Pseudoxanthobacter soli DSM 19599: one gene and its partner. The protein of the gene in region 2 interacts with the protein of the main gene of each other region in a pairwise test. Links are inferred from orthologs where the notes say so. Each region holds a gene or a part of one and is shown on either strand. Other genes may lie near its edges.

Region 1 (15,101 bases), on a different replicon or contig from region 2:
GCCTAGATTGTGGGCGCGAGGACGACCTCGTGCCGAACCGGCTTGTCACCCGGTGGAGACGACTCCGCCCGAATGCGGAGTCCCGCCATGGCGTGGCTTTATCTCATCGTCGCCGGCCTGTTCGAAACCGGCTGGGCGATCGGCCTGAAATATTCCGACGGCTTTACGCGGCCGTTGCCGTCCATCCTCACCGTGGCCAGCATGGCGCTGAGCGTGTGGCTTCTCGCGCTTGCCCTGAAGACGCTTCCGATCGGCACGGGCTACGCGATCTGGACCGGCATCGGCACGGTCGGCACGGTCATCCTGGGCATCGTGTTTCTCGGCGAGGCGGCGACGGTCGCGCGGATCGTCTGCATCCTGATGATCGTCGCCGGCATCATCGGCCTCAAGTTCGCGGCCTGACGACCCCGCGCGCCGGGGCCGGCGCGCGGTAGAATGACGGCGGGCGGCCGCGATGGCCGCCCGTTCGCTCGCGCGCTCAGTTCACGATGTGTTGGATTTCGCCGAGGCGGATCAGCATCGTCTCGCCGGACGATCCGTCGACACCGTCATTGTCGGTGATGACGAAGGCGTCGCCCTTGCTGTCCACCGCGAAGCTCTCGACCTTCTCCAGCACGTAGCCGTGCGTGGCCTTGAGGTCGGGCAGCAGGTCGTGCACCAGCGTCTTGCGGACGACAGGCATGTTGGCGCTGTCGAGCGGCACCGGCTTCAGCTCGAACGACGGCACGAACATCAGCACTTTGACGGCCGCCTTGCTGCCGACGCCGTTGTCGCGCTCCAGCACGATGACGCCCTTGTCGCCGACCGCGGTGATTTCGGAGAGGCCGACCCAGCCGCGCTCGCTCTGCTCCAGCGGATAGCGCACCGCGCCCCACGTCTGCTTGGTCGGGCTATAGGCGATCAGCTTGGTGGTGTTCTTCGGATCGTTCTTCCAGGGCAGCTGCTGGGCAAGCCAGACAAGTTCGTCGTCGCCCTTGCCGGTCACGGTCACGCCCTCGAAGCCGAACCGCGTGGCCTGCCGCGCCACGTCCTCCGGCAACGCGATTTCCTGGCGGATTTCGCCCTTGTCGTCGACCGAGATCAGCAGGTTCTGCGTCGGCGCCTTCTTGCGCTCGGGGTTACCCTCCGAAGCCAGCCAGAAGCCGCCCTGCGGCCGGATGGCGATGCCTTCGAGATCGAGGTGCTCGGCCGGCTTGCCGTCGCGCATCACCGTGATCGCACTCACGATCGCGGCGGGCTTCTTGGTGGTGTCGATCGTGAGGATGCGGGCCTGGGCATAGGCGCTGTCCGTCACCGCGTATAGCCGTCCGGGAACGGTCGGATCGGCGGCCGCGCCGGAAATCGCGCCCCACGGGATCGGGGTGCCGTCCGGTCCGTTGACGGAGGCGATTGTCGGGTAGGCGGCCGGCTCGCCCGAACGCTGATAGATGGTGACGACGGAGCCCATTCCGCCCTCCTCGCGCCTGTCGGCCTCGCTGGCGGAGACGAACAAGCCTCGCGACGGAATGGCCAGCAGGCCTTCCGGCGCCGCGCCGCCGGCCAGCGCCTGCAGGAAGACCGGCGCCTTGCCGTCTCCCATGTCTTCGTAAACACCGATCAGCGAGGCACGTTCCGTACCGATGAAGATCAGCTTCTGGCCGTCGAAGGTCGCCGCCTCGACGCCCTCCGGCTCGACGCCCTTCGCCTTCGAGCGCTTTTCCGGATAGTGCCCGAGGCGCATCGCCAGATGTTCCAGCGTCTCGGCGCTGTCATATTCGACGGTGCCGTCCCGCTTGAACACCGTGAAGCCGCGGCTGCCGCCCTTCCAGTCGCCTTCGTTCGCGGTCACGAAGCGATCGTTGTCGAGCCAGTGGACGGCGTCGGGCTCGCGGGCCACACCCTTGATGCTCTCGATGGGAGCGATCACGCCGTCGCTCTTGGTGTCGACATTCTTGAGGTCGACATTGCCCGCCGGGAAGTCCGAGAGCACCTTGCCGGTGGCAAGGTCGATGATGGCGATGTGGTTGTTTTCCTGAAGCGTCACAACGGCTTCGTTGCGATCGTTGATGTCGACGAACTCCGGTTCCGGGTCCTCCGGCGCGATCGCGGCGAGCCCGGTCAGTTCGACCACCTTCTTCGAGGCGCAATCGGGCGCGCCGTCCGTCCCCATCGAGAAGATCGTGAGGTTGCCGCCGGGAAGCTGCGGAAGATTGCCGTCGTTCACCTCCTCGTCGCGTTCGTTCTCGATCGCGATGGCCAGGAACCGGCCATCGTCGCTGAGGGCGAGCGAGTCGGGTTGCCCGCCGAGATCGCACGTCGCGGTCACGGCCTTGGTGGCGAGATCGACGACCGAGAGGTGGCCGGAGGGCTGCGTCTTGGTCTTGGAGGTGACGACGCCCACGAGCGCCTTTCCGCGGCCGACCACGGTCGAGGTCGGCTCGCCACCCAGTGCCACCACGCCTGCGGCCTTGGGCGCCTCCGGATCGGAGATATCGACGAGGCCGATACGCTCTCCCGGGCTGTCGGTATAGACCAGCATCTTGCCGTCTTCGGTCGCCTTGACGATCTCCGCGACGGTCGCCTTGGAGCGATCGGCGTCCTTGGGCAGATTATCGACGACCTCGAAAGTCGAGATGCGGTTGAAGGCCGGCTCCGCGACCGCCGGCAGCGCCGTCGTTGCGAGCAAGGCACCGGCAAGGAGAGCGATACGCGAACCCCGTCCCATCGATGGCTCCTGAATGTCTGTGATTGTGAGCTCGATGCGGCAGTTTAGGCCATTCGATGACCGCGCAATGACAAACGGATCTTGGCGGCTTTCCGAAAGAGGGTCATTGCCGACGGGGTCTCGTTCACATTGCGACCGAAATCCGCTGGCCGCCCGGCAGCCTGCGGCTCCGTGGTCGCGCGGAACGGCTCGCCTGACGGCGGCGGGCTCGCGAGAAAGTGAACGGAACGGACGCGGCGACGGCAATCGGATCGATGACGAACGCAGCGGCCAGAGGCTGCGGGAAGGTCGATCCCTTGATCGACCTTCCCGCGCGACGTTCCCCTGGTTTTTGGTCGGCGTCGCTATTCGCGGTCGGTCCGGCTTGGGAGGCGGCGGACCCGATGCAAAAGGAAATGCAAGGCCCGGGCCAACTCCGGCACAGCGCCCGCTGCCGCCGCCGCGCTGGCGCCGCATCGTCAGCGGGACCATCTTCACACCCAGACAGACGGCGGGATTGCCGCTTTTTTGGGCAATATGTGATGCGGCTTGCATCGCCCGCAAGCGCGCCGAGCCGTCCGGGCAAGGGCTCGACGGCAGCCGGGCCGTTGGAAAGCACAGTGTTAGCACTCGCGGTAAGATGCTGCTAACAAAGAGATTTTTGCGCCGCCGCGTGGTTTGTCGGCTTGCCATTCGAAGGAAGTGTGCGATCCTTTTCCCATCCTGTGAGGGAGAGGTGCTTCATGATCGATTCCGACTTCGAGCGTCAGCTTTCCGGGTACGGCCTCACCACGGCCCGCATTCTCTATCGCCTGCCGGATCACCCCACGATCCTCCAGACCTATGTCTGGCAGGAATACGACATCGCCCCGTCGTTCCCCGTGCTCAATCGCTTCATCGAATTCTGGAAGCGGGAGATCGAAGGCCCGCTGCATTCGGTGGAGGTGGCCTATCGCGAACTCGTCGGCGCCAGCGAATGGCGCCGTGTCGACGGCATGATGCAGCTACACTGACGCTCAGGTCTCAGGGCCGGTCCTTCGCCGGAACGATCCCGCGGGAGAAGGGTCCCCGCTGCCGCGGCGCCGCGCGACCATGGCGCCGCCGCACGCCCTCTCGAATGCCCTCGGCAAGCGCCACGCGGTGCGCGAGCAGCCGGACTGCGCTCCGCCGTCCGGCGTCGGTGCGGAGGTCGCCGGATCCTCTGTCGCATTTTAGCAACAATGTTGTCATCCTGTAACAGGAACGACTCACCCGGCGCGCCGGGTTAGCCCTCGATCCGAACGGTATGATGACGGCTTCCGAGACCTCCTTCGATCGCGCTGCCGAGACCGGCATGCCCCCGCCCGTTCCGGCCTGGCGCGAGGGTGCGCCCGTCGCGCGGGCGATTGGGCTCGTGTTCGTGGTGCTGGCCATCCTGTCGGCGAGCATCACCTTCCTCGTGCTCACCGGCATCACGCCGATCACGCCGACGCAGAACGTCATCACGGCGGCGCTGCTCACCAACGGCGTGATCGTCACGGTCCTGATCGGCTCGATCTTCATCGAGATCCGCAAGATCTGGATCGCGCGACGCAAGGGCAGGGCGGGCGCGCGCCTCCATGTCCGCGTGGTGGCGATGTTCTCGTTCGTCGCCACGCTGCCGGCGATCCTGGTCGCGATCCTCGCCACCATCACGCTCGACCGCGGCCTCGACCGCTGGTTCGAGGATCGCACCCGCACCATCGTCGACAACGCAGTCGCCGTCGCCAACGCCTATGTCCAGGAGCACGCCAACGTGCTCCGCGGCGACCTCATCGCCATGGCGACGGACGTCGACCGCGCCAAGGCGATCTACGACTACGATCCGGCCCGCTTCGACATCTTCATGGAGACGCAGCTTCAGCTGCGCCAGCTCCCGGCCGCCTATCTGCTTCACCGCGACGGAACGGTGGTGACGCGCACGCTCTACGATCTGAAGGAGAAGTTCGCCCTGCCGCCGATCGGCGCGTTCTCCAAGGCGGATGCCGGCGAGCCGGTGCTGATCGCGCCCGGCGACACCAATCAGGTCGGCGGCGTGATGAAGCTCAAGGCCTACGACGACATGTATCTCTACGTCACCCGGACGATGGATCCCCGGGTGACCGACTATCTCCGGCTCGCCCGCGAGAGCGCGCTCGAATATCACGACCTCGCCGAGAGCCGGCGCAGCGTGCAGATCGCGTTCGCGCTCGTCTATATCGGCATCACGCTGGTGTTCCTCGTCGCCGCGACGTGGCTCGGCTTCGCCTTCTCCAACCGGCTGGTGTCGCCGATCCGGCGTCTGATCAACGCGGCCGACCAGGTGGCGCGCGGCAACCTGAACTCCCAGGTGCGCGTCGACCCCCACGACGGCGACTTCGCCCACCTCGGCCAGACCTTCAACACCATGACCACCCAGTTGCGCTCCCAGCGCGACGACCTGCTTGCCGCCAACGATCAGATCGACCGCCGCCGCCGCTTTACCGAAGCCGTGCTGTCGGGCGTCACCGCCGGCGTGCTCGGGGTCGACGAGGCCGGCCGCATCTCGCTCGCCAACCGCTCCGCCGAGATGCTGCTCGGCCTGTCCGCGGACGATATCGGCAATCGCCCCGCCGAGGAGGTGGTGCCGGAACTCGCGCCCATCCTCGCCTCCGCGCGCGGCGATCATGGCGAGTGGAGCCGGCAGGGCCAGATCGTCATCGTGCGCGGCGGGCGCGAGCGCACGGTCGCCGTGCGCGTCACCAACGACAACCGGCGGGATTCCACCCGGCAGGGCCTCGTCGTCACCCTCGACGACATCACCGATCTCGTGAAGGCGCAGCGCACGTCCGCCTGGGCCGACGTCGCCCGGCGCATCGCCCACGAGATCAAGAACCCGCTGACGCCGATCCAGCTTTCGGCCGAACGCATCCGCCGGCGCTACGGCAAGCGTATCGAGGACGACCGCGCCGTGTTCGACCAGTGCGTCGACACCATCGTGCGCCAGGTCGGCGATATCGGCCGCATGGTGGACGAATTCTCGTCGTTCGCGCGGATGCCGAAGCCGGTGTTCGAGCCGCGCGACCTCGCGGAAGCCCTGCGGGAGGCCGTGTTCCTGCAGAGCGTCAGCCACCCGGACGTGAAGTTCTCCACCCACCTGCCCGACGAGCCGCTGATCGGCAAGTTCGATCACCGCCAGCTCGGGCAGGCGATCGCCAACGTCGTCAAGAACGCGGTCGAGGCGATCACCGGCGTGCCGGCGGATCAGCGCACCGAGCCCGGCCACGTCGACGTCTCGGCACGGCGCGACGGCGAATGGCTCGTGGTCGACGTCGTCGACAACGGTCCGGGACTGCCGCAGGAGAACCGCGAACGCCTGCTCGAGCCCTATATGACGACCCGCGAGAAGGGCACCGGCCTCGGCCTCGCCATCGTCGGCAAGATCGTCGAGGAGCATGGCGGCCGGATCGAATTGCTCGATGCGCCGGCCGTGCGCGACGGCGGCCACGGCGCCTGCGTGCGCCTCACCATCCGGGCCGGCGACGCCGGTGCCATGACGACGGATGCGGAGGCCGCCCCAGCCGGGGTTGCCGCCGCGTCCTCCACCCCTGTCAGCCCCCAGAAACCACGCGAAGACCATGGCCTCTGACATCCTGATCGTCGACGATGAGACGGACATCCGCGAGTTGATCGCCGGCATCCTCGATGACGAGGGCTTCGGCACCCGCACCGCGGGCGACAGCGATTCCGCTCTTGCCGCCATCGGCGAGCGACGACCGTCGCTCATCATTCTCGATATCTGGCTGCAAGGCAGCCGCCTCGACGGGCTTGCCCTGCTCGATGCCATCCAGCAGCTCCACCCGGATCTGCCGGTCGTCATCATTTCCGGCCACGGCAACATCGAGACCGCCGTGTCCGCGATCAAGCGCGGCGCCTACGACTATATCGAGAAGCCGTTCAAGGCAGACCGGCTAGTGCTCGCCACCGAGCGTGCACTCGAAGCCTCCAATCTGCGCCGCGAGATCCGCGACCTGAAGGGCCGCATCAGCGACGCCGACGAGCTCGTCGGCAACTCGACGGCGATGAATCAGCTCCGGCAGGCGGTCGAGCGCATCGCCGCCGCCAACAGCCGCATCCTGATCTCCGGCCCGTCGGGCGCCGGCAAGGAGCTGGCGGCGCGCTCGATCCATGCCCGTTCCGGCCGCGCCCGGGGGCCATTCGTGGTCGTCAACGCGGCGACCATCACGCCCGAGCGCATGGAAGAGGAACTGTTCGGCATCGAAGGCGGGGCCGGCGTCCCGCGCAAGGTCGGCGCGCTGGAAGAGGCCCACGGCGGCACGCTCTATATCGACGAAGTCGCCGACATGCCGCGCGAGACGCAGAACAAGATCCTGCGCGTGCTTGTGGACCAGAACTTCCTGCGCGTCGGTGGCTCCACCCGCGTGAAGGTGGACGTGCGCGTGCTGTCGTCCACCGCCCGTGATCTCGAGAGCGAGATCGCCGAGGGCCGGTTCCGCGAGGACCTGTTCCACCGGCTGAGCGTCGTGCCGCTGCGCGTGCCGGCGCTCGCCGAACGGCGCGACGACATCCCGGATCTCGTGCTGCACTTCATGGCGCAGATCTCGCGCGCGACCGGCCTGCCGGAGCGGCGGATCGGCGACGACGCCATGGCCGTTCTGCAGGCCCACGACTGGCCGGGCAACATCCGCCAGCTGCGCAACAACGTCGAGCGGCTGATGATCCTCACCCGCGGCGACGAGGAAGCGGTGATCACCGCCGACCTGCTGCCGGCGGAGATCGGCACCATGGTGCCGTCGCTGCCGACGAATTCCGGCGGCGAGCACCTGATGGCGCTTCCGCTGCGAGACGCGCGCGAGGCGTTCGAGCGCGACTATCTGCGGGCGCAGATCAACCGCTTCGGCGGCAACATCTCGCGCACGGCCGAATTCGTCGGCATGGAGCGGTCCGCGCTGCATCGCAAGCTGAAGTCGCTCGGCGTCGGCTAGAGCGCCTTGTGATCGGATGGAGACATCCGATTGAAGAAAAATCGCTTCGAGTTCAAGAGCTTGAACATATCCTTGCCGTTCAGATCGATCAGATCTGAACGGGATATGCTCTTGGTGCCTCCGGCGGCAACGGATGCTCTGCCGGGGACCGGAAAACGGCGGCGGGGAGGGGGAGGACGTCATGCGCATCGTGATCTGCGGCGCTGGCCAGGTGGGTTACGGGATTGCCGAGCGGCTGGCGGCCGAGCGCAACGACGTGTGCGTGATCGATTCGTCGCCGAAGCTGATCTCGATCCTGCGCGAGCGGCTCGACGTGCGCGGCGTGGTCGGCCACGGCGCGCATCCCGAGATCCTCGCCCAGGCCGGCGCCGAGCAGGCCGACATGCTGATCGCCGTGACCCAATCCGACGAAGTCAACATGATCGCCTGCCAGGTGGCGCATTCGGTCTTCAAGGTTCCGACCAAGATCGCTCGCGTCCGGGCGCAGAGCTATCTGGCCCCGCACTGGCGCGACCTGTTCTCCCGCGAGGGCATTCCGATCGATGTCGTCATTTCGCCCGAAGTGGAAGTCGGCGAAACGGTCATCCGCCGGCTGTCGCTGCCCGGCGCGATCGAAAGCATATCGGTCGCCGACGATCAGGTGATCGTGTTCGCCGTCACCTGCAACCGCGACTGCCGCATGGTGGAGACGCCGCTGAAGCAGCTCACCGAGCTGTTTCCCGATCTCGGCGCGGTCGTGGTCGGCGCGGTTCGCGGCACGCAGGCGCGCGTGCTCGGCGGCAACGACGCGCTGGAGCCGGGCGATGTCGCCTACGTCGTCGCGCGCGCCGACCAGGTCAAGCGCACCCTCGCGATCTTCGGCCACGACGTGGGCGAGGCGAAGCGCGTGGTGATCGTCGGCGCCGGCAATATCGGCTTCTATGTCGCCAAGGGGCTGGAGGCGCGCGGCTCCAAGGTGCGCCTAAAAATGATCGAAGCCTCAGCGGCGCGGGCGGAGGAGGTGGCGCAAGCGCTGAGCCACACCGTCGTGCTGAACGGCAGCGCGCTCGACCAGTCGCTGCTGCTCGAGGCCGAGGTGGGGCAGGCGGACACCGTGGTGACGCTCACCAACGACGATCAGGCCAACATTCTCGCCGGGGTCATGGCCAAGCAGCTCGGCTGCAAGCGCTCGCTGGTGCTGATCAACTCCACGACCTATCCCGATTTCACCGCCGCGCTCGGCATCGACGCCTATATCGCGCCGAGGGCGGTGACGGTCTCCCGGGTGCTCCGCCACGTGCGGCGCGGGCGCATCCGCAGCGTCCATGCCCTGCAGAACGGGGCCGCCGAGGTGATCGAGGCCGACGCCCTGGAGACGTCGCCGCTGATCGGCCGGCCGCTTAGGGAGGTCGACCTTCCCGCCGGTGTGCGAATCGGCGCAATCTACCGCAACCGGTCGGTGATCCTGCCGCGCGGCGACACCACCATCCACCCGCGAGACCGGATCGTGCTGTTCGCGGAGAAGGAACGCGTGCGTCAGGTCGAGCACATGTTCCGCGTCAGCCTCGAATTCTTTTAAGCCGGCTTATCAACCCGTGCGCCGGCTAATGGCGCCGTCGGCCGGCGCGTCCATCCGGGCGCCGCGGACGCCTCCTTCTACCGCTTGTTTTACCACCCGCTTTCCCTGCCGGAGTTTCCGATGAGTCGCTTCGCCTATGTCGACGGCCGCTATCCCCGCCACGCCGATGCGGCCGTTCACATCGAGGACAGGGGCTTCCAGTTCGCCGACGGCGTCTACGAGGTGTGCGAGGTGCGGGCGGGAATGATCGTCGACCTGACGCGCCATCTCGACCGGCTGGAGCGGTCCCTCGGTGCCCTTGCGATCGCGATGCCGATGAGCCGCGCCGCCCTGCTCGCGGTGTTCCGCGAACTCGCCCGTCGCAACGGACTGAGAAACGGCTGGATCTATCTCCAGATCACCCGCGGCGCGGCCCCGCGCGACCACTATTTTCCGCAGACACCCGTCAATCCGACCGTCGTCGTGACCACGCGCGCCGTCGACCCGGCAAAGGTCGAGGCCGCCGCCGCGGCAGGCATCGGCGTCATCACCGTTCCGGACGACCGGTGGGGCAGGGTGGACATCAAGACCGTCGGATTGCTGTCGAATGTGCTCGCCAAGCAGGCTGCGCGCGACGCCGGTGCGCGCGAGGCGTGGTTCGTCGACCGGGACGGCTTCGTCACCGAGGGCGGATCGACCAATGCCTGGATCGTCGCGAACGGCGCGCTCGTCACCCGCCCGACGAGCCCGGGCATTCTCGGCGGCATCACGCGCCTCGTCGTGATGGACTTCGCCGCCGCCCACGGGCTGAAGGTGGAGGAGAGGGCTTTCACCGTGCCGGAGGCGCTCGCCGCCGACGAGGCCTTTGTCACGTCGGCCACCAGCGTCGTCACCGCCGTCGTCCGCATCGACGGCAGGCCCATCGGCGACGGCAAGCCCGGCCCGATCGCGCGCGACCTCCGCGCCGGCTTCCACGATGTGGCGGAATTGACGCCTCTGATCTTCGGAGAATGACAGATTACGCGGATGCACGCTTTGGGTTAAGGTTGTGGTGCGATGCCGAAGTCAGTCCGGTTCCTCAACGCCCTCCCAAGCGTACCGGCCTGTCCCGGCGGAGCATCGTCCGGCTCGGCGTCGCGGCCTTACAAAGAAAAGGAAAAACATGATGGCGGACCGCGCACAAAACTTGCAAGACACTTTCCTCAATCACGTCCGCAGGCAAAAGACACCTCTGACCGTGTTTCTCGTTAACGGCGTCAAGCTCCAGGGCGTCGTGACATGGTTCGATAATTTCTGCGTGCTGCTGCGCCGCGATGGCCACTCGCAGCTTGTCTACAAGCACGCGATTTCGACCGTGATGCCCAATCAGCCGATTCAGTTGTTCGATCCGAGCGAGGAATCCGATCGCTGAACTTGATTGAGGGCGAGAGAATCGCCACATCCGGGCGCGGGAGGCTTGGCCTGCGCCCGGATTTTTTGTGCCATTCGCAATCCCCGGCCGGGGATGAGGAAAGACCGCTTGACCACCAGACCGACATCGGACGAACCGTTCGACCATGAAGCCCCGGAAGAGGGCGCCGCCGACCTGCACGGGACGGCCCTTGCCAGCCACGAGAAGCCGCGCACGGCCGCCGTCGTGCTGATGCCGGTCCACACCGGCGCGCGGCCTTCGGCCGAAGCAGACGCAGCCGCCCGGGCGCGCTCGCCGGAAGCGAAACTCGCCGAGGCTGTTGGCCTGACCGAAGCCATCGATCTCGAAGTGGTCGGCGCCTACGTCGTCCGCCTGCCGAACCTGCGCCCCGCGACCCTGTTCGGCACGGGCAAGGTCGAGGAGATCGGGCGGATCGTCGAGACCGAGAAGGCCGATCTCGTCATCGTCGATCATCCGCTGTCACCGGTGCAGCAGCGCAATCTCGAAAAGGCGTGGAGCGCCAAGGTGCTGGATCGCACCGCGCTCATCCTTGAAATCTTCGGCGCCCGCGCCCGCACGCGGGAAGGCACGCTTCAGGTCGAGCTCGCGCATCTGAAGTGGCAGAAAAGCCGCCTCGTGCGCACGTGGACCCACCTTGAGCGCCAGCGCGGCGGCTTCGGCTTCCTCGGCGGCCCCGGCGAGACCCAGATCGAGGCGGACCGCCGCCAGATCCAGGAGCGCATCGGCCGCATCGAGCGCGAACTCGAAGAGGTCAAGCGCACCCGCGGCCTGCACCGCGCCAACCGCAAGAAGGTGCCGCATCCGACCGTGGCGCTGGTCGGCTACACCAATGCCGGCAAGTCGACGCTGTTCAACCGCCTGACGGACGCCAACGTGCTGTCGCAGGACCTGTTGTTCGCCACGCTCGACCCGACGCTGCGCAAGGTGAAGCTGCCCCACGGCGGCGAGGCGATCCTGTCCGACACCGTGGGCTTCATCTCCGAACTGCCGACGCATCTCGTCGCCGCCTTCCGCGCGACGCTGGAGGAGGTGGTCTCGGCCGATCTGATCCTGCACGTCCGCGACATCTCCCACCCCGATACCGATGCCCAGGCGGCGGACGTGGTGAAGACGCTCGACCTCCTCGGTGTCGATGCCCGCGATGCGCGGCGCGTCATCGAGGTCTGGAACAAGGTGGACATGCTCGACGAGGAACGGCGCGCCAAACTGGCGGCCGAGGCCCCGGCGGGCGCCGTCGCGGTCTCCGCGCTCACGGGCGAGGGCACGGACGCGCTCGTCGCCCGCGTCGAGGCGGAGCTCGCCAGCGGCCGCGCCACACGCCAGTTGCGCGTGCCGGTCACGGAAGGCGAGCTGCTGGCGTGGCTGCACCGCTCCGTCGAGGTGATCGACCGGGTCGATGCGGACGACGGCGTGCGGCTCACCGTCCGCATTCCGCCCCGTCAGGCCGATCTGTTCCGGTCCCGCGCGGGCCGTTACCTGCAGAGTTGAGGCGAGGTCGGGCCGGCTCCCGGCAGCAGAAGCGCCCGGCTTCGTCATCCGGGACGAGGAGGCCGCCGACCGCGATGCCATCGCCGACATCGTGGTGCAGGCGTTCCGCGATCATCCCTTCAGCAATCAGCGCGAATCCGCGCTGATCGATGCCCTGCGGGCAGCCGGCGCCCTCACCATCAGCCTCGTCGCGGAGGCACCGGCCAGGGCAATATCGGGAGAGGTCGTCGGGCATTCGGGTCCCTTGTGTCGTACGCGGCGAAGCGTAAGGTTCGGCGCCGACTTTCGGGCTGGAGCTGTCCTATGAAGAAGAAAGTGATTATTGCCGCCAGCGCCATTGCGCTGTCGATCGCGCATTCCGTCCTGCCCGTTGCCGGGCCACACGCCGCCTTTGCCGCTTCGCCAGCGGCGCACGGTCTGCCGAAGCCGGCGATTTCGCGGGCTCTGGGCGCTCTCCTCATGCCGATCAATGCGAAGGTCGCGAAGGTTTTCAAGCTCGACAAGTCCGCCCACGGCCTGCTCGTCGTTTCCGTGAAGCCAGGCGGCGCGGCGGACAAGCAGGGGATCAAGCCGGGCGATGTTCTGGTCGAGATCGGCGGGCACAAGGTGAAGAAGCCCATCGATGTCGATATCGCGGTGCGCCGCGGTCTGAAGACCGGCAATTCGAACTACAATGTCAATATCGACCGTGCCGGCGCCATCGTCGCGTTGGCGGCGATCATCACGCTCGAAAGCTACAATGAGACCTATTCGGTCTCCGAAGTCTCGACCTGGGAAGCGACGACGACCGAAGAAAGCTCGTTCTCCTACTCCGAATATGTCTCGGAAGAGACCACCGAGATCGAGAGCGCTTATACGAGCGAGGAATCGGTTGTGGAGGAATCCGTTTCGAGCGAGGAAACATCGAGTGAGGAATCGACGTCGGAGGAGACGTCGAGCGATGAGTCGGCAACGTCCGAGGACAGTTCAGACGACAGTGCGTCCGAGGACAGCAATGCAAGCGATGAGTCGGCAACGTCCGACGACAGTTCAAACGACAGTGCATCCGATGACAGCGATGCAAGCGATGAGTCGGCAACGTCCGACGACAGTTCAGACGACAGTGCATCCGATGGCAGCGATGCAGTCGATGACAGTTCTTCGGACGATGGTGGCTCAGCGGACGACGGCGGTTCCGACGACGGAGGCGACAACTGATTCCCGCCACGATGCCGGCCGGCGATCAGGCTGGCCGGCAATGGCGCCCGGGGGCATCATCGAACACCACCCGGCCTTCGCCGCGTTCATCTAGCCGCGTATGATATCCAGTCAGGTCTCGCGCCGGCGGGGGCTGGCCGCTTCGCCTGTCGGGGCGCGGGTCAGATCTCCTCGCGCTTGGCCTCCTGCCAGAGCGCTTCCATCTCGTCGAGGCTCGCCTGTGCCGGGGTTTCACCCCGTGCCTCAAGAGCGCGCTCGATATAATTGAAGCGACGCCGGAATTTCTCGTTCGTGCTCCTGAGCGCGGCCTCGGGATCGGCCTTCAGATGGCGGGCGAGATTGGCGAGGCCGAACAGCACGTCGCCCAGCTCGGCCGCCGTTTCCCTGTCGCGGCCGGCATCGATCTCGGCCTCCAGTTCATCGATCTCCTCGCGGATCTTGGCGAGCACGAGACGGGGATTATCCCAGTCGAATCCGACCGTTGCGGCCTTGTCCTGAAGCTTGACGGCACGAGTCAGGCCGGGCAGGGCGGCCGGAATGCCGTCGAGCAGGCTGCGGTGCTCCGGCTCCAGCCCGCGCTCGGCGCGCCGGGCGGCGCGGCTGGCCTTTTCCTGCGCCTTGATCGCCTCCCACTGTCCCTTGGCCATCGCCGACGTCCGCGCGCCCGCGTCGCCGAACACATGGGGATGCCGGCGGATCATCTTGGTCGTGATGGCCTCCACCACATCCGGGAACGCAAACTGTCCGGCTTCCTCGGCGATGCGGGCGTGGAACACGACCTGAAGCAGCAGATCGCCGAGTTCGTCGCACAGATCATCGATGTCGCCGCGAGCGATGGCGTCGGCAACCTCGTGGGCTTCCTCGATGGTATAGGGCGCGATGGTCTCGAAGGTCTGCACCACGTCCCACGGGCAGCCGCGCTCGGGGTCGCGCAGGCGCGCCATGATCGCCAGCAGGTCCACGATGTCGCGGCCGGGTCTCACGTCGGCGGAAGACAGCTGTTCCTCGGCCGGCGATACGGACACGGAGGACGAACGCGGCACGGAGGTCATGGCCAGTCTTTCCCGGGCGTTTGGGCGTTCCGCGAGCGCGGCGTTTGCCGGCGGCGACGTCTGTGAAATCGCGACGAGCCGGCCGGGGAAACACCGATTGGGGCATCGGCGGCCGACTCGCGCGTGAGACGGGCGAGATTAGAACACCGGCGCGCCCATCGGAACGGCCGGGCTGCGGGAAAGCGCGGCCGGTTCCATGACGCGGGCAGGCCGGTAACCGAACGACATCGGCGGCGCGGCGACGGGCATCCGCGCGCCGAGGCGGGAAGTCCCATCAAGACATTGAAATCTCGTCGGAATGCAGAATATCCAAGCGATCCGCACGGCGTTGGACGCGAGTCGGATAATCAGCATTATGGAACGAGTGGAATAGGGGATCGACGCATAGGCAACGGCCGCCGGCGGGCTATGCCGCCGGGATCGCGGCCGGTTCGAGCGGCTCCTGTTCAGCTTGCTCCTGTTCAGGCCGTGCGATGCGGTCCGGCTCGACGATCACCGTCGGCCCGAACACCGTGCCGAACGCCGCCCGCAGGTTCGCGTCGACGTCGTGCATGGTCACCGGAAGCCCGAGATCGACGAGGCTCGTCACGCCGTGCTCGTTGACGCCGCACGGAACGATGCCGCCGAAGTGGTCGAGTTCCGGCTCGACATTGAGCGAGATGCCGTGGAACGACACCCAGCGGCGCACGCGGATGCCGATGGCGGCGATCTTGTCCTCGGCGGTCTCGCC
Region 2 (15,284 bases):
CGGCAGCAGCCTGAAGATTCCCGTGCTCGCCGAAGGCATCGAGACGGATGCCCAGCTCGCGCTATTGAGGGCGGAAGGCTGCGACGAGGCTCAGGGCTACCTGCTCGGCCGCCCCGCCCCGCTCGACAGCATCGTGTCCGGCGGCCAGATCACGCTTATGCCCGGCGACCCGCTCGCGCAAAGCGCATGACGTCCCGGTCGGGCCGCATAAGCGCGGTTCCGCCCCAACCGTGCCGGGTATCCTCGTCAGGAATTTTCCAGCCGACGGCTGATATCGTCGAGTTGCTCGAGCGACCGGTAGCGAATGCGCAGTTCCCCGGCGCCGTTCGGCTTATGGGTCAGCGACACAGCCAGCCCCAGCACCTCAGAAAGCCGCGTCTCCAGCGCCCGCGTATCGGCATCCTTCTCGGCGACGGCGCGCCCGACCGCTGCCACGGCCTGGGCAACCGGTGAGGCAGCCAAGGCCTCGGTATCGCGCACGGTCAAATCCTCGGCGATGACGCGGCGGGCAAGTGCCTCCGGATCGGGCGCCATCAGGATGGCACGGGCGTGACCGGCCGACAGCCGGCCGGCCACCACATGGTCTTTCACGGCATCGGGCAGCTTCAGGAGGCGCATCGTGTTGGCGACATGGCTGCGGCTCTTGCCGATGACGCCGGCGAGGTCGTTCTGGGTGTAGCCGAACTCGGCGATGAGCTGCTGGTAGCCGGCCGCTTCCTCGACCGCATTGAGATCGGCACGCTGGACGTTCTCGACGATGGCGATCTCGAGCGCCTCGCGATCGGAGACATCGCGCACGAGAACCGGGACTTCGTGCAGGCCGGCCCGCTGGGCGGCCCGCCACCGGCGCTCGCCGGCGATGATCTCGTAGGCGTCCGCCTGGCCGGCCACCGCGCGCACCAGAATGGGCTGGAAGATGCCCCGCTCACGGATCGAGTTGGTCAGATCTTCCAGATCCTCCTCGGAGAACTGACGCCGGGGATTGCGCGGATTGGGCTTTACGAACGCCGTCGGCACCCGCTTCAAGCCACGTCCGCGGTCGCCGCGATCGGTGAAGCCGGCATCCGTGGAAACATCGCCCATCAATGCGGCGAGCCCGCGGCCCAGCCGCTTGCGTCCCTGCTCCTCCGCCATCGTCTCACGTCCTCTAAATTCGTCGGCCGCAGGATAGGCCGCCTGTGACCGAACGGTCAGGCGGCAACGGCACGGAACCGCTTCTCGCGCTGGATGATCTCCGAGGCGAGCCGCAGATAGGCCTGGCTGCCGGAGCAGCGGATATCGTAAAGCAGCGCTGGCTTGCCGTAGGACGGCGCCTCGCTCAACCTGACGTTGCGCGGAATCACGGTTTCATAAACCGTGTCGCCCATGGTCTCGCGCACGTCGGCCACGACCTGATTGGCGAGATTGTTGCGCGCATCGTACATGGTGAGAACGATGCCATGAATGGCGAGTTCGGCGTTCAGCGCCTGCTTGACCTGATCCACGGTCTGAAGCAGCTGGCTGAGACCCTCCAGCGCGAAGAACTCGCACTGCAGCGGCACCAGCACGCCATGGGCGGCACTCATGGCGTTGATGGTGAGCAGGTTCAGTGAAGGCGGGCAATCCACCAGCACGTAAGAATAGGCGAACTTGCCGGTCGCCTGGGCGGCGTGGGCGGCAATGGCATTCCGCAATCTGAAGGTGCGATCCCGCTCGTTGGCGATTTCGAGTTCGAGACCGAGCAGATCGAGCGTCGAAGCGGCGAGATGGAGCCGCGGGATCGCCGTTTCGATGATGGCGTCGCCGAGCGGCGCCTCGCCCACCAGCACGTCGTAGGTCGAGACCCGGCGGTCCTTGCGCTCGACGCCGAGGCCGGTCGAGGCATTGCCCTGGGGATCGAGATCGACGATCAGCACGCTCTCGCCGATTGCGGCGAGCGCGGTGCCAAGATTGATGGCCGTCGTCGTCTTGCCGACCCCACCCTTCTGGTTGGCGACCACCAGCACCCGAGGCATCGGGGCGGAGCCGCCGCGTGAGGCGGCCGGACGGGGATCGAGATGATTGCTGGCGGAGACACTCATGGCTCAGGCACTCCCGGACGCCGTGGTGCGAGACTGCGCACGAGGGCGATCCGGCCGTCCGGATCGGACCCACTCGGATGTTCTACCAGATCGAAGCTCCAATGGGCACGGGCATCGGCGACTTCCCGGCGGAGATCCCGCCCTTTGTGGAAAACGCCCACCGCACCGGCCTCGAAAAGCGGCGCGGCAAGCGCCAGCAGCTTGTCGAGCGGTGCCAGCGCGCGGGCCGAAACCGCCTCGACCGGCCCACCTGCGACAACGTCCGGCCTTGTGACCACGTCCTCGATGCGCGCCGCCGAGACCGTCGCCGGAGCGCCGGTTTCGCGGATGGCGGCCTTGAGGAAGGCGGCCTTGCGGCCGTTCGATTCCACGAGATGGACGTGCGCGCCGGGCACGTCGGCGAGCAGGATCGCCACCACGATGCCGGGGAAGCCGGCGCCCGATCCGAGATCCACCCAGCGGCGCGCCTCCGGCGCGGCGTCGAGCACCGCCGCGCTGTCGGCGACGTGGCGGGTCCAGACATGATCGAGCGTACCCGGCCCGACAAGGTTCTTGGCCTTCTGCCATGTCCGCAGCAACGCCACGTAGCGCGTGAGCCGATCCATCGCGGCAGGAGCGACGGGCCGCAGCGCGAGAAGAGCCTCCGGCCCCTCCCCCGGCGCACTTGTCTTCTGCTTCGGCTCAGGCGGCATCGCGGCCCCCTTCCGGGCGCCGGCGCAGATAGGCCAGCAACAGCGTGAGCGCGGCAGGCGTGACGCCTTCCACCCGCCCGGCCTGCGACAGAGTCTGGGGACGAACGCTCGCCAGCCTCTGCTTCACCTCGTTCGAGAGGCCCGTGATCGCCGCATAATCGAGGTCGACCGGCAACGCGACGCCGGCGTCGCGCTTCAGCGCCGCGACGTCCGCGGCCTGACGATCGAGATAGACGGCGTAGCGCGCATCGGTCTCGACCGTGGCAGCGATGGCAGGCGGCAGATCGCCGAGCTCCGGCCAGACGGCAACGAGCCGTGCCAAATCGATATCGGGGAAGCTCAGGAGATCGAACGCTGTGCGGCGCACGCCATCATGATTGAGCGCGAGCCCGTGACGCGCCGCTTCCTGGGGCGTCAGGCTGAGGGACTTCAGCCAGACCCGCGCCGCCTCCAACGCGGCGCGGCGGCGATCGAAGGCCGCGGCACGTTCCGTGCCGACGAGCCCGGTCCGGAGGCCGAGCGGGGTCAGCCGCTCGTCGGCATTATCCGCCCGGAGTTTCAGCCGGAACTCCGCCCGCGAGGTAAACATGCGGTAGGGCTCGGTGATGCCGCGGGTAACGAGATCATCGACCATGACGCCGAGATAGGCGTCCTCCCGGCCGATGACCACAGGATCAGACCCGCCCGCCACACGGGCGGCGTTGAGGCCCGCCAGCAGACCCTGCGCCGCCGCCTCCTCATAACCCGTAGTGCCGTTGATCTGCCCCGCCAGGAACAGCCCGGCGCAGCGCTTGGTCTCAAGAGCGGGCGTCAGCTCCGTCGGATCGACGTGGGTATATTCGATGGCATAGCCGGGCCGCAGGATCTCCGCCCGCTCCAGCCCGGGGATCGTGGCGATCAGCGCCCGCTGGGCATCTTCCGGCAGCGAGGTCGAGATGCCGTTCGGATAGACCGTATGGTCGTCGAGGCCTTCGGGCTCGAGAAAGATCTGGTGGCCGTCGCGATCGCCGAAACGCACGATCTTGTCTTCGATGGACGGGCAGTAGCGGGGCCCGCGGCTGGAAATCTCGCCCGAGTACATCGCCGAGCGATGCAGATGAGTGCGGATGACCGAATGGGTCTCGGCCGTCGTGCGGGTGACGTGGCAGACGACCTGAGGCGTGGTGATCGACGCCGTCAGGGCCGAGAACGGCTCCGGAGGATCGTCGCCCGGCTGGACGTCGAGACCGGCCTTGTCGATGGTGCGGCCATCGATGCGCGGCGGCGTGCCGGTCTTCAGCCGGCCGAGACGCAGGCCGATGCGGCCGAGGGCATCGCCGAGCCCGATAGCCGGCGGCTCGCCCATCCGGCCCGCCGGCATCTTGACGTCGCCGATGTGGATCAGTCCGTCGAGGAACGTGCCCGTGGTCACGACAGCCGCGCCGGTCGTCAGCGTCCGGCCATCACGCAACACCACGGCGGAAAGACGACCTTGGGAAACCACGAGATCGACGGCTTCGCCCTGAACGATCTCGAGCCCGGACACGGCCGTGATCGCCGCCTGCATCGCCGCGCGGTAGAGCTTGCGATCGGCCTGTGCGCGCGGCCCTTGGACGGCCGGCCCTTTACGGCGATTGAGAACGCGGAACTGGATGCCGCCCTGGTCCGCGACGCGTGCCATGAGGCCGTCCAGCGCATCGATCTCGCGGACGAGATGGCCCTTGCCAAGACCGCCGATCGCCGGGTTGCACGACATCACGCCGATGGTCGCCGCATCCTGCGTGACGAGAGCCACCCGGGCGCCCACCCGCGCGGCGGCCGCGGCGGCCTCCGAGCCGGCGTGCCCGCCACCAATCACCACGACATCGTACCGTCGCTGCACGGCGACCTCCGCATCCTCGATGTTCTGCATGGCTTCGTCTTACAGCATCGGCGGCCAAAGCGCGACGCCGTTTTCCCTGCGCCGCGGAGGCGCGTGTGTTTCACGTGAAACATGACGTACAGTCCGCATCGGCGAGACGGATTGTTTCACGTGAAACATCGGGGCAAACACCGCACCTTGGTGAATGGTCCCTTAACGTGTTCCTGACAATCGTCCGGACCCGCCTTCACTTTCCGATGCAGAACGACGAGAAGATCCGCCCGAGCACCGCCTCGACGCCGACGGCGCCGACCACGCGGCCAAGCGCATCCCCGGCGCGGCGCAGTTCCTCGGCGCGCAGTTCGGGCGCAATGAAGCCGGCCATCGTCGCCCGGTCGAGACAGGCCACGGCATCCTCGATCGCAGCACGGTGGCGCGCGCGGGTGACCAACGCGTCCTCGCCGCCCTTCAGGCTCTGCGCGGCCGCCGCGCCGATCGCGGCAACGAGATCGCCGATCCCCTCCCCGCTGCTGACGGAGATCCGCCCGGGAACGCCAGCCGCGCCGTCCGCCGATGATCCCTCTACGGGGGACCGAAGCTCATGGCCCGGTTCCAGGTCCGCCTTGGTCCGGATCCGCCAGAGTGATCCCCCGAGCTCCCCCGGTGGCTCCAGCGCCGTTTCGTCCGGCGGGTCGAGCCACACCACGAGATCCGCATCGCGGCCGCGGCTCAGGGCGCGGCGGATGCCTTCGCGCTCGGCCTCGCCCGCCGTCTCCCGCAGGCCGGCCGTATCCGCAACGGTCACGGGGTAGCCGCCGAGATCGAGATGTACCTCGATCACGTCCCGGGTCGTCCCCGCCTCCGCCGTGACTATGGCGACCTCGCGCGAAGCCAGCGCGTTCATCAGGCTCGACTTGCCCGCGTTCGGCGGCCCCATCAGCGCGACCTGGAAGCCGTCCCGCAGCCGCTCACCCCGGCCGGCATCGGCGAGCGCCACCGCGAGCGCCGAGCGCAGCCCTGCCGCCTCGGCGATCGCCTGTTGCTCCGCCACTTCGGCGACATCGGCCTCGTCGGAGAAGTCGAGACTCGCCTCGAGCAGCGCGCGGGCCTCGATCAGGCGGCTGCGCCAGTCTGCGATGCGGGAGGACAGGGCGCCGCCGGCCTGGGCAAGCGCCTGCACGCGCTGGGCCTCGGTTTCGGCGGCAAGGAGATCAGCGAGCCCTTCCACGGCCGCGAGGTCCATCCTGCCCGCGAGGAAGGCGCGGCGGGTGAACTCTCCAGGTTCGGCCGGGCGCGCGAACGCCGCCGGGCCAGAGGCCAGTTCGGCGATGACGGCGGCGACGACGGCGCGGCCGCCGTGGAGATGCAGTTCCGCCATATCCTCGCCGGTCGCCGTGCCCGGCCCCGGTAGCCAGAGCACCAGCGCCCTGTCGAGCGGCGCACCGTCCGAGCGGCGCACAAGACGGCGCAGCACAGCCCGACGGGGCGGCGGCAGGCGCCCCCCGCACAGCGCGGCGAGTGCAGGCCCCGCATTCGGCCCCGACAGCCGGACCACCGCGACCGCCGCCGGCAGGGCGCCGCTGGACAGGGCGACGATGGTGTCGCCGGCGACGGTGTCGCTCGGAAGGGTCTGCATGGCTGATCTCCGGGTGCGCGATCGCGCCTGATCTATGGCATCATCCGCCGTCCGGGAAGGCCGGGCGCTCCGCCGCGACGCGATTTCCGGAACATCTGGCGCGGCGCTTCGTTGCGCAGGGACGCGGAGTGCGGCGCATCGCGCTCAAGGATCGGACGGACGCGCCCTGCCTGTCCAAAGGCTCACCGACGGAGAAGAGCGAGATGACCGAAACCGCCGCAACCCTGCCGCCGCCGGAGAATCTGCTGCGCTTGGAGGTGAGCCCCTATCTGGTCCAGCATGCAGAAAACCCCGTTCACTGGCGGGCCTGGGGACCGCAGGCCTTCGCGGAGGCCGCAGCCCTCGACAGGCCAGTGCTGCTCTCCGTGGGATACGCGGCGTGCCACTGGTGCCACGTCATGGCCCACGAGAGCTTCGAGAATCCCGACATCGCCGCCGTGATGAACCGGCTGTTCGTCAACATCAAGGTCGATCGGGAGGAGCGTCCTGAGATCGACCAGATCTATATGAATGCGCTCCATACCCTGGGCGAGCAGGGCGGCTGGCCGCTGACGATGTTTCTGAAGCCGGACGGGGCGCCGTTCTGGGGCGGAACCTACTTTCCCCCCGAGCCGCGTTATGGCCGGCCCGGTTTTGTCCAGATCCTCGAGGCGGTCTCCGAGGCCTATCGGACGGGCGCAGACGCGGTGCGCATCAACAGCGTCAACCTCGTCGCAGCGCTGTCGGCTCCGCGCAAGGCGACGAGCGTGACGCTCGATGCCGACACCATCGACAGGGCGGCCGCGCAGCTTCTGACGATCACGGACGCGATCAACGGCGGCACCCAGGGCGCGCCGAAATTTCCGCAGGCGCCGCTCCTCGAACTGCACTGGCGCGCCTTCCGGCGCAACGGCGACGAGCGTCACCGGGCGCACGTCATGAAGACGCTCGAGCGGATATCCAACGGCGGCATCTACGACCATATCGGCGGCGGCTTCGCGCGCTATTCGGTCGACTATCGCTGGCTGGTCCCGCACTTCGAAAAGATGCTCTACGACAACGGGCAACTGGTGTCGCTTCTGGTCCAGGCGGCCGCGTCCGGCGGCGACTCCGGTTTTGGGGTGCGAGTCACCGAGACCATCGGCTGGCTGGAACGGGAGATGATGGCCGAAGCCGGCGCGTTCGCTGCCAGCCTGGATGCGGATTCGGAAGGCGAGGAAGGCCGCTTCTATGTCTGGACACCTGTCGAAGTCGCCGAGGTGCTCGGGGCGGAGGCCGCGGGGTTCGAGGCCGCCTACGACATCACCCAGCGGGGCAATTTCGAGGGGCGGTCGATCCCCAACCGCCTCGCCAGTGGTTTTGCGGACGGGGAGGAGGAGACCCGCCTCGCGCCGCTGCGGGCGCGTCTGCTGGGCGCCCGCTCCGCCCGGGTGCCACCCGGCAGGGACGACAAGGTGCTGGCCGACTGGAACGGGCTCGCCATCGCTGCCGTAGCCGAGGCGGGAAGCCTGTTCGCCCGGCCGGAATGGATCACCCTCGCGGCCGGCGCCTACCGCGGGGTGAAGCAGCTTCTCGCCGACGGGCCACGCCTCGGCCACGCTGCGCGCAAGGAACGGCGCACCTTCCCGGGCCTCTCCACCGACCATGCCGCGATGATCCGCGCCGCGTTCGCCCTGCACCTGGCAACGGCGGATCCGTCCTATATCGACGACGCCATCATCTGGGGTGAGGTGCTGGACCGGCATCACCGGCTCGAAAGCGGTGCCTATGCCCTCGCCGCCGACGACGCCGACAGGCTCATCGTCAGGCTTTCGGCGGGCCTCGACGAGGCGACACCGAGCGGCAATGCCCAGGTCGCGGAAGCGCTGACGGCGTTGTGGCTGGCCACCGGCAACGACCTGTATCGCGCGCGGGTCGACCGGCTGTTCGAGACCTTCGCCGGCGAGATCGTCTCCAACATCTTCGGGCATGCCGGCCTGCTGAACGCCCTCGACAGCCGCATCAACGCGGAACAGGCGGTCGTCGTGCTGCCGCCGGGAAGCGCGCCGGGCGCCTTGACCGACGCAATCCGGCGCTCTCCGCGGCCAGGCAGGGTGGTCACGATCGTCGCCGAGGACGGGATAGCCGATGCACATCCGGCTGCCGGCAAGCGTGCGGTGGAAGGCCGCGAGACGGTCTATCTCTGCCGCGGCGCGACCTGCTCGCTGCCGATTCTCACCGTCGAGGCCCTTGTCCAGGCCCTCGGCGGCACCGCTTGAACCGGTCGGAAACCAAACCGGGCAGCGCTGCGATTTCCGTCGTGACCTTGCCGGCCGTTCGATTATGGTTTGGCGGGGATCAGTGCGAAAATCGAGGGTCGAGATGACGGCATTCAGGGAAGCGGCCGAAACGCCGAGTGACGAAAACACCGCCCGGCGACAGACGTGGACGCGCGGCTTCGCGGCGACGGAAACGGCAAAAGCCGGTCTAGCCGCGTCCCTGCTTCTCGCTGCCTGCATCTTCGGCACCGTGGCATCCCCTGCCCTCGCCGACGAGAACACCGTCAACATCCCTCTCGGGCAGGATGCTCAAGCCTCGATCCCCAACCTCATCAATGTCAGCATCGGCGACGGCAAGCCGGCGGCCCTGGTGTTCGATACCGGTTCGTCCGGGATCCGGGTGATGGAGCAGATGGTCGGCCCGAACGTGCGCAAGACCGACCAGAAGATCCGCGGCACCTATGCCAACGGCACCGTGGTGGACGGCTACGTCGCCTACGCCGATATCTCCTTTCCGGATGCCAGCGGCCCGGCACGCACCACCCGGCCAATCGCGATCGAGGTGATCACCCACGTGTCGTGCGGCGCCCCCGCCGCGAACTGCTCCGCGCTTCCGCTCGGATCGGTCGGGTATTTCGGGGCGGACTATCGCGGCGAAGACGGCCTTTCCAATCCGTTCCAGGCGCTCGAAGGCAACCTGTCCTCGGGCTTCGTGGTCGATGCCACGGACAGCCAGAACGCCTTTGTTGCTGTCGGCCTGACGCGCGGCAATGCCGGTTCGTTCGACTTCATGCGCGTCGGAGCCGGCGCCCGCACGACCGTCGACGGATTTCCCACCTGGCAGACCGACGGTATCGAAGCGTGCTACACCCTCGACACCATGGGACCCGCCTGCCAGCCCGTGCTGTTCGGCACGGGATCGCCGGCCATGACGTTCGCCTTGCCGGGATATGAGATCGGCTACTTCACCGATCCGATCGGCGACCTGATGCCCGGTCACACTGTGACCATGCAGATCGGCAATGCAATCAGCCTCTCGCTGGAATCGACCGGCGACCTGCGTACCGACGATATCGTCGTTTCGTCGAGCGGCCCGGTCTCCAATGCCGGGATGCCGTTCTTCCAGCGCTACGCGGTCGCGTTCGATGCCCGCGAAGGTCGGATCGGCTTCCAGGACGCGGATTGAGGCTAGAAAGGGCCGAGGTCGGGGTCCGAAGATGGGCGATGTCCACCCAAGACATTTAGAAGCCCGGCAGCGGCCGTTTCGATTTCCGAGTCTCTTGGATCGGAGACGAGGCGAAATTGCCGCTGGCGAGCTTCCCTATCGCTCCATTTTTCAGCGATATCATTCTGATTTCGCAATTCAGAATTGCAGAAACGAACCCAGAGGCGTCTTGCCGCTTCCCCAATGAAAAAGGCCACGGCAGAGATCCTGCCGTGGCCTTTTTCGTTGAACGGTCCACCCGTTGGCCCTGGGCGCCCCGGCGCGGACGATGTCCGCTCAGGCGCGATCGTTCAGGTGTTCATGGAGTCGAAGAAGTCCTGATTGGTCTTCGTCTGCCGCAGCTTGTCGAGCAGGAACTCGACGGCGTCCACCGTCCCCATCGGATTGAGGATGCGACGGAGCACATAGGTCTTCTTGAGCTGATCGGAGGGAACGAGCAGCTCCTCCTTGCGGGTGCCGGAGCGCTGAATGTCGATCGCCGGGAACACGCGCTTGTCGGAGACCTTGCGGTCCAGAATGATCTCCGAGTTGCCGGTGCCCTTGAACTCTTCGAAGATCACTTCATCCATGCGGCTGCCGGTGTCGATCAGCGCGGTCGCGATAATCGTCAGCGAACCGCCCTCTTCGATATTGCGGGCGGCACCGAAGAAACGCTTGGGGCGCTGCAGCGCGTTGGCGTCGACACCGCCGGTCAGCACCTTGCCGGACGACGGCACCACCGTGTTGTAGGCACGGCCGAGGCGGGTAATGGAATCGAGCAGGATGACGACGTCGCGTCCGTGCTCCACGAGGCGCTTGGCCTTTTCGATCACCATCTCGGCGACCTGGACGTGACGGGTGGCCGGCTCGTCGAAGGTGGAGGAAATCACCTCGCCCTTCACCGAGCGCTGCATGTCCGTCACTTCCTCGGGGCGCTCATCGATCAGCAGAACGATGAGATAGCACTCGGGATGATTGGTCGTGATGGAGTGGGCGATGTTCTGCAGCAGCACCGTCTTGCCGGTGCGCGGCGGGGCCACGATCAGGGCACGCTGGCCTTTGCCGAGCGGTGCGACGAGATCGATGATGCGGGACGACATGTCCTTCTTCGACACGCCCTCCGCCGCTTCCATCTTGAAGCGCTCATCCGGATAGAGGGGCGTCAGGTTATCGAAGTGAACCTTGTGACGGGTCTTCTCGGGGTCTTCGAAATTGATGGTGTTGACCTTGAGAAGAGCGAAGTAGCGTTCGCCCTCCTTCGGGCTTCGGATGACGCCCTCGACCGTGTCGCCAGTTCGCAGCGAGAACCGGCGGATCTGGGAGGGCGAGACATAGATATCATCCGGACCGGGCAGATAGTTCGCATCTGGGGCGCGGAGGAAGCCGAAACCGTCCTGAAGCACCTCGACGACGCCTTCGCCGACGATCTCCACCTCACGGGCGGCAAGCTGCTTCAGTATCGCAAACATCAGCTCCTGCTTGCGCATCGTCGAAGCGTTCTCGACCTCGTGCTCTTCGGCAAACGCCAAAAGTTCGGTCGGAGTCTTCGACTTGAGCTCCTGAAGCTTCATCTCCCGCATGGAAGGGTCCTTGAATGGAATCTCGGCCGGTGGCGTCGGCCCGTAACATTGACGTGTCGTAACGACCTGTCAGAGGAAGGATGGAATGGAGGATTGAGGCGGCTCGGTTTTTAGGACCAGCTTTCAGCCGGGAGCCGGCACCTTGACACCGGCTCGGCGCACACGCGCCCATCCACCTCGAATGAGGTAAACCGATCATAGTCCGTGACGTGTGGCGCCGCAAGAGGCTTCTGGCGCGAGGCTTGGCCGGCACGCGGCCACGATATCCCGGCGTCCGCTCTATGCCTCTGAAGAAGCGGGCTTTTATTCAGCCGCGCGCCCGATCGCTTTTTTCGGACAAAGACACGGCAGCCGCTCATGATGCTGCTGCCGTGCTGACCTGACGGGTGTTCGCCGAGGCGCCCGTCACATCGGCTTGAAGATGACGAGGATCACGATCAGGAGCAGGAGCACCGTCGGAACTTCGTTGATGATGCGGTAGAAGCGGGCGCTGCGGCGGTTTCGATCCGCCGCGAAATCCTTGACGCAGCGGCTGAGGAAGCCGTGGAGCCCGGACAGCACCAGCACCAGCGCCAGCTTGGCGTGCAGCCAGCCGTCGGCGAAGAAGCCGCCCTGCCAGGCGAGCAGCAAGCCGAAAATCCAGGTCGAGATCATCGCCGGATTGCAGATCAGCTTCAGCAGGCGGCGCTCCATCACCTTGAAGGTTTCGGACTGCACCGAGCCGCGCTCCGCGGCGACATGGTAGACCATCAGCCGCGGCAGATAGAACATTGCCGCCATCCAGGCGACCACCGAAACGATGTGCAGCGTCTTCGCCCAGAGATAAAGATCGGTCATCACCATCCACTCCAAGGAATAGCCTGCGGCTGTCCAGCCGCGATCCGGACCGTCACGACCCAGTCAGGCCCGCCGAACGCGGGCGAGCATCCGCTCGACGTGCTCGATCGGGGTCTCCGGCAGGATGCCATGGCCGAGATTGAACACGAACGGCCCGCCCGAGAATGCCGACAGGATCGCCTCGACGCCCTCGTCCAGGGCCCGGCCGCCCGCGACGAGGCGCAGCGGATCGAGATTTCCCTGAATGGTCGCCACGGCCTGCAACGCCCTGCCCCGCTCGAGCGACACCGACCAGTCTAGCCCGACGGCATCGACGCCGGTTTGCTGCACGAACCCCTCGAGCCGCGTGCCGGCGCCGCGCGGAAAGCCGATGATGCGGGCGCCGGGAACCGCGGACCGCACGCGCTGCACGATCTCCCGCATCGGCTCGGTCGTCCAGCGCGCGAAGCCGTCGGTGTCGAGCGGCCCGGCCCAGCTGTCGAAAACCTGCACCGCGTCCGCGCCGGCCGCGAACTGCGCGACGAGATGGGACGAGACCGCCTCGACGAGAACGTCGATCAGGCGGCGGAAGCCGTCGGGGTCACGATAGGCGGCGAGCCGGGCGAACGCCTGATCCGGCGAGCCACGCCCCGCCACCATATAGGTCGCCAGCGTCCAGGGAGCCCCGGCAAAGCCGATCAGGGCCGTCTCCGGGGGGAGATCCGCCCTCACCCGCGAAATCGCTTCGTAGACCGGTTCAAGGTGCCCGGCGACGCGACCGAGATCGAGACCGCCGACGGCATCGAGCGGCAGCGGATCGAGCCGAGGTCCCTCGCCCTCCATGAAGGCGACCGGCTGGCCGAGACCATCGGGAATGACGAGGATGTCGGAAAAGATGATGGCCGCATCGAAGCCGAACCGGCGGATCGGCTGCAACGTGGCCTCTGTGGCGAGATCCGGCCGGTAGCAGAAATCGAGGAACGATCGGGCCTCGCTGCGGATCGCCCGGTATTCCGGGAGATAGCGCCCGGCCTGCCGCATCATCCAGACGGGGGGAATGTCCGTCCTTTCGCCGGCGAGCGCCGCCATGAAGCGGGAGGAAGCCGCTCGCGATGCGACCTTCTCCTGGCCCCTTTCCGGTTCCCCGGCTTTTCCACCCGTCTCCATAAAGAGAGAATCCTTGAATCAAGGGATTGTTGATTCTGTTTGGAGGTGGATTACCGGGATTATCGATCATCCACAATCGGACGCGGCGTCACGGGCTTTTCCACGGCGCAGGCGGAGATCCGGGCTTTTCGTGGAGCAGCCTTTGGAAATCCGGATTATGGTTCCTTTTCAAGGTGTTGCCATATTCCTTAACAAAAGGTTAAACAGGCATTGCCGTGGATGACGTGTGGATCGTCCGGGACCGCGCAAATCGTCCACGGAGTTCGGGGGGCGTGGACGGATCCGTCCGTCGGCAGCTGATCTGTTGATTGATCGGGACGGAATTGCATGATGAACGGCCGATCCGTTTCGCCGGCCGGTACCGTCCACACATCTTAACAGGGCTGGGGACAACGCGCGGGGCCGGCCTGCCGAAGCCGGCGGTTTCCGTGAGGTCGCAGGCCGGAAAGGCGCAGACAGGGTGCCGACGTTCTTTCATCTCCATCTCGTGTCGGATTCGACGGGCGAGACGCTTTCCACCGTCGCCCGCGCGGCCATCGTCCGTTACGACGACGTGGAGGCGATCGAGCACGTCCATCCGCTGATCCGCTCCGACCGCCAGCTCGACAAAGTGCTTTCGGCCATCGAACAGGCGCCGGGAATGGTGCTGTTCACCCTCGTGAACGAGAAGATGGCCGAGCGCGTCGAACGGTTCTGCCAGGAACTCGGGCTTCCTTCCGCCAACGTGCTCGACCCTGTCGTGCGGCTGATGCAGTCCTATCTGAACCTGCCGGTCGCCCCGCGTGTTGGCGGGCAGCACCAGCTCGACACCGACTATTTCCGCCGCATCGACGCGCTGAACTACGTGCTGATGCACGACGACGGCGTGCTGCCGGATGACATCGAGCAGGCCGAGGTGATCCTCGTCGGCGTCAGCCGCACCTCCAAGACGCCGACTTGCATCTATCTCGCCAACCGCGGTGTGAAGGCGATCAACATTCCGATCGTGCCGGGCGTGCCGCTGCCGCGGCGGTTGTTCGAGGCTGAAAACCCATTGGTCGTCGCCCTCGTGGCCAGCCCCGAGCGCATCGCCCAGATCCGCGAGCACCGCCTGCTGACGCTCAACGCCAAGCCCGACAATGCGGCCTATGTCGACCGCCGCGCCATCGCGGAGGAGATCGCGCTGACCCGGCGCATCTGCGCGGAACACCGCTGGCCCATCATCGACGTCACGCGTCGCTCGATCGAGGAAACGGCCGCCGCCATCATGGCGCTCGCCAAGCAGCGCCGGGAACAGTTGCGCGAGCAGGGCATCGGCTGAGGGCCGGGATTTTCCGTCCCATCGGCGGCGGGGATGGTCTATGACGGCGCGGATGTCGTGCGTCATTCGCCGGAGGTGTCGTTCGTGACCATGCCCATCGTGCTCGCGTCCCGCAGTGCGGCGCGGATCCGCATGCTGGCGGAAGCCGGCATTTCCGTTCTCGCAGTGCCCGCCGATCTCGACGAGCGGGCCGTCGAGCAGCCGATGGCCGCGGCCGGCGCCCGTCCCGACGAGATCGCGCTCGCCCTCGCCGCGAAGAAGGCCGACGCGGTCGCTGTGCTTCACCCCGATGCGATCGTGATCGGCTGCGACCAGACCCTCGACCTCGACGGGGTGAAGTTCGACAAGGCACCGAGCCCGCAGGCCGCAGCCGCACAATTGAGGGAACTGCGCGGGCGCACCCACGTGCTGCACTCGGCGGTCTGCGTCATCGAGCCAGGTTCCGCTGCGTACCCCGCGTGGAGCCATGTCTCGGCCGCGCGCCTCACCATGCGACCGTTCAGCGATACCTTTCTCGACGCCTATGTCGCTGCCGAGGGCGAGGCGCTGACCGGAACCGTCGGCGCCTATCGCCTGGAAGGCCGCGGCGTGCAACTGTTCTCGGCCGTCGACGGCGACTTCTTCACCGTCCTCGGCTTGCCGCTGCTCGCATTGGCCGAACGCCTGAGGACCATCGGAGTGCTGCCGTCATGAGCGACGATCAGCACGGCATCGCTGCCGCCACGCCCGTCGCCGGCCCCCGCGCGGCCGTG

The links.
Region 1: the proteins of rho (region 2) and hfq interact in binary tests that used the Escherichia coli proteins (3 or more experiments, as listed by UniProt). The link is inferred for Pseudoxanthobacter soli DSM 19599 from one-to-one orthologs.

What each region holds. Positions count from the first base shown.
Region 1 is NZ_FRXO01000001.1:478,557-493,657, reverse strand. What follows is about bases 9,235-11,988. They hold hfq (RNA chaperone Hfq), read left to right. Parts: upstream 9,235-10,364; coding sequence 10,365-10,613; downstream 10,614-11,988. Other genes in these bases: hflX (GTPase HflX), read left to right, coding at 10,707-11,988; BUF17_RS02065 (D-amino-acid transaminase), read left to right, coding at 9,344-10,216. Outside these bases: quaternary ammonium compound efflux SMR transporter SugE, read left to right, coding at 88-402; BUF17_RS02090 (esterase-like activity of phytase family protein), read right to left, coding at 479-2,704; BUF17_RS02085 (usg protein), read left to right, coding at 3,427-3,696; BUF17_RS02080 (sensor histidine kinase NtrY-like), read left to right, coding at 4,017-6,308; nitrogen assimilation response regulator NtrX, read left to right, coding at 6,298-7,665; Trk system potassium transporter TrkA, read left to right, coding at 7,847-9,223; more of hflX, read left to right, coding at 11,989-12,122; BUF17_RS02050 (PDZ domain-containing protein), read left to right, coding at 12,426-13,319; mazG (nucleoside triphosphate pyrophosphohydrolase), read right to left, coding at 13,481-14,302; lipoyl(octanoyl) transferase LipB, read right to left, coding at 14,778-15,101. UniProt on the Escherichia coli protein: RNA chaperone that binds small regulatory RNA (sRNAs) and mRNAs to facilitate mRNA translational regulation in response to envelope stress, environmental stress and changes in metabolite concentrations.
Region 2 is NZ_FRXO01000003.1:450,692-465,975, forward strand. Bases 9,116-12,052 are described here. They hold rho (transcription termination factor Rho), read right to left. Parts: upstream 11,250-12,052; coding sequence 9,981-11,249; downstream 9,116-9,980. Other genes in these bases: BUF17_RS09595 (hypothetical protein), read left to right, coding at 9,116-9,651; hemJ (protoporphyrinogen oxidase HemJ), read right to left, coding at 11,655-12,052. Outside these bases: BUF17_RS09560 (putative bifunctional diguanylate cyclase/phosphodiesterase), read left to right, coding at 1-190; BUF17_RS09565 (ParB/RepB/Spo0J family partition protein), read right to left, coding at 247-1,134; BUF17_RS09570 (ParA family protein), read right to left, coding at 1,191-1,994; 16S rRNA (guanine(527)-N(7))-methyltransferase RsmG, read right to left, coding at 2,057-2,752; tRNA uridine-5-carboxymethylaminomethyl(34) synthesis enzyme MnmG, read right to left, coding at 2,742-4,643; tRNA uridine-5-carboxymethylaminomethyl(34) synthesis GTPase MnmE, read right to left, coding at 4,840-6,228; BUF17_RS09590 (thioredoxin domain-containing protein), read left to right, coding at 6,432-8,465; more of BUF17_RS09595, read left to right, coding at 8,569-9,115; more of hemJ, read right to left, coding at 12,053-12,092; hemE (uroporphyrinogen decarboxylase), read right to left, coding at 12,150-13,154; BUF17_RS09615 (pyruvate, water dikinase regulatory protein), read left to right, coding at 13,693-14,532; BUF17_RS09620 (Maf family protein), read left to right, coding at 14,566-15,225; BUF17_RS09625 (shikimate dehydrogenase), read left to right, coding at 15,222-15,284. UniProt on the Escherichia coli protein: Facilitates transcription termination by a mechanism that involves Rho binding to the nascent RNA, activation of Rho's RNA-dependent ATPase activity, and release of the mRNA from the DNA template.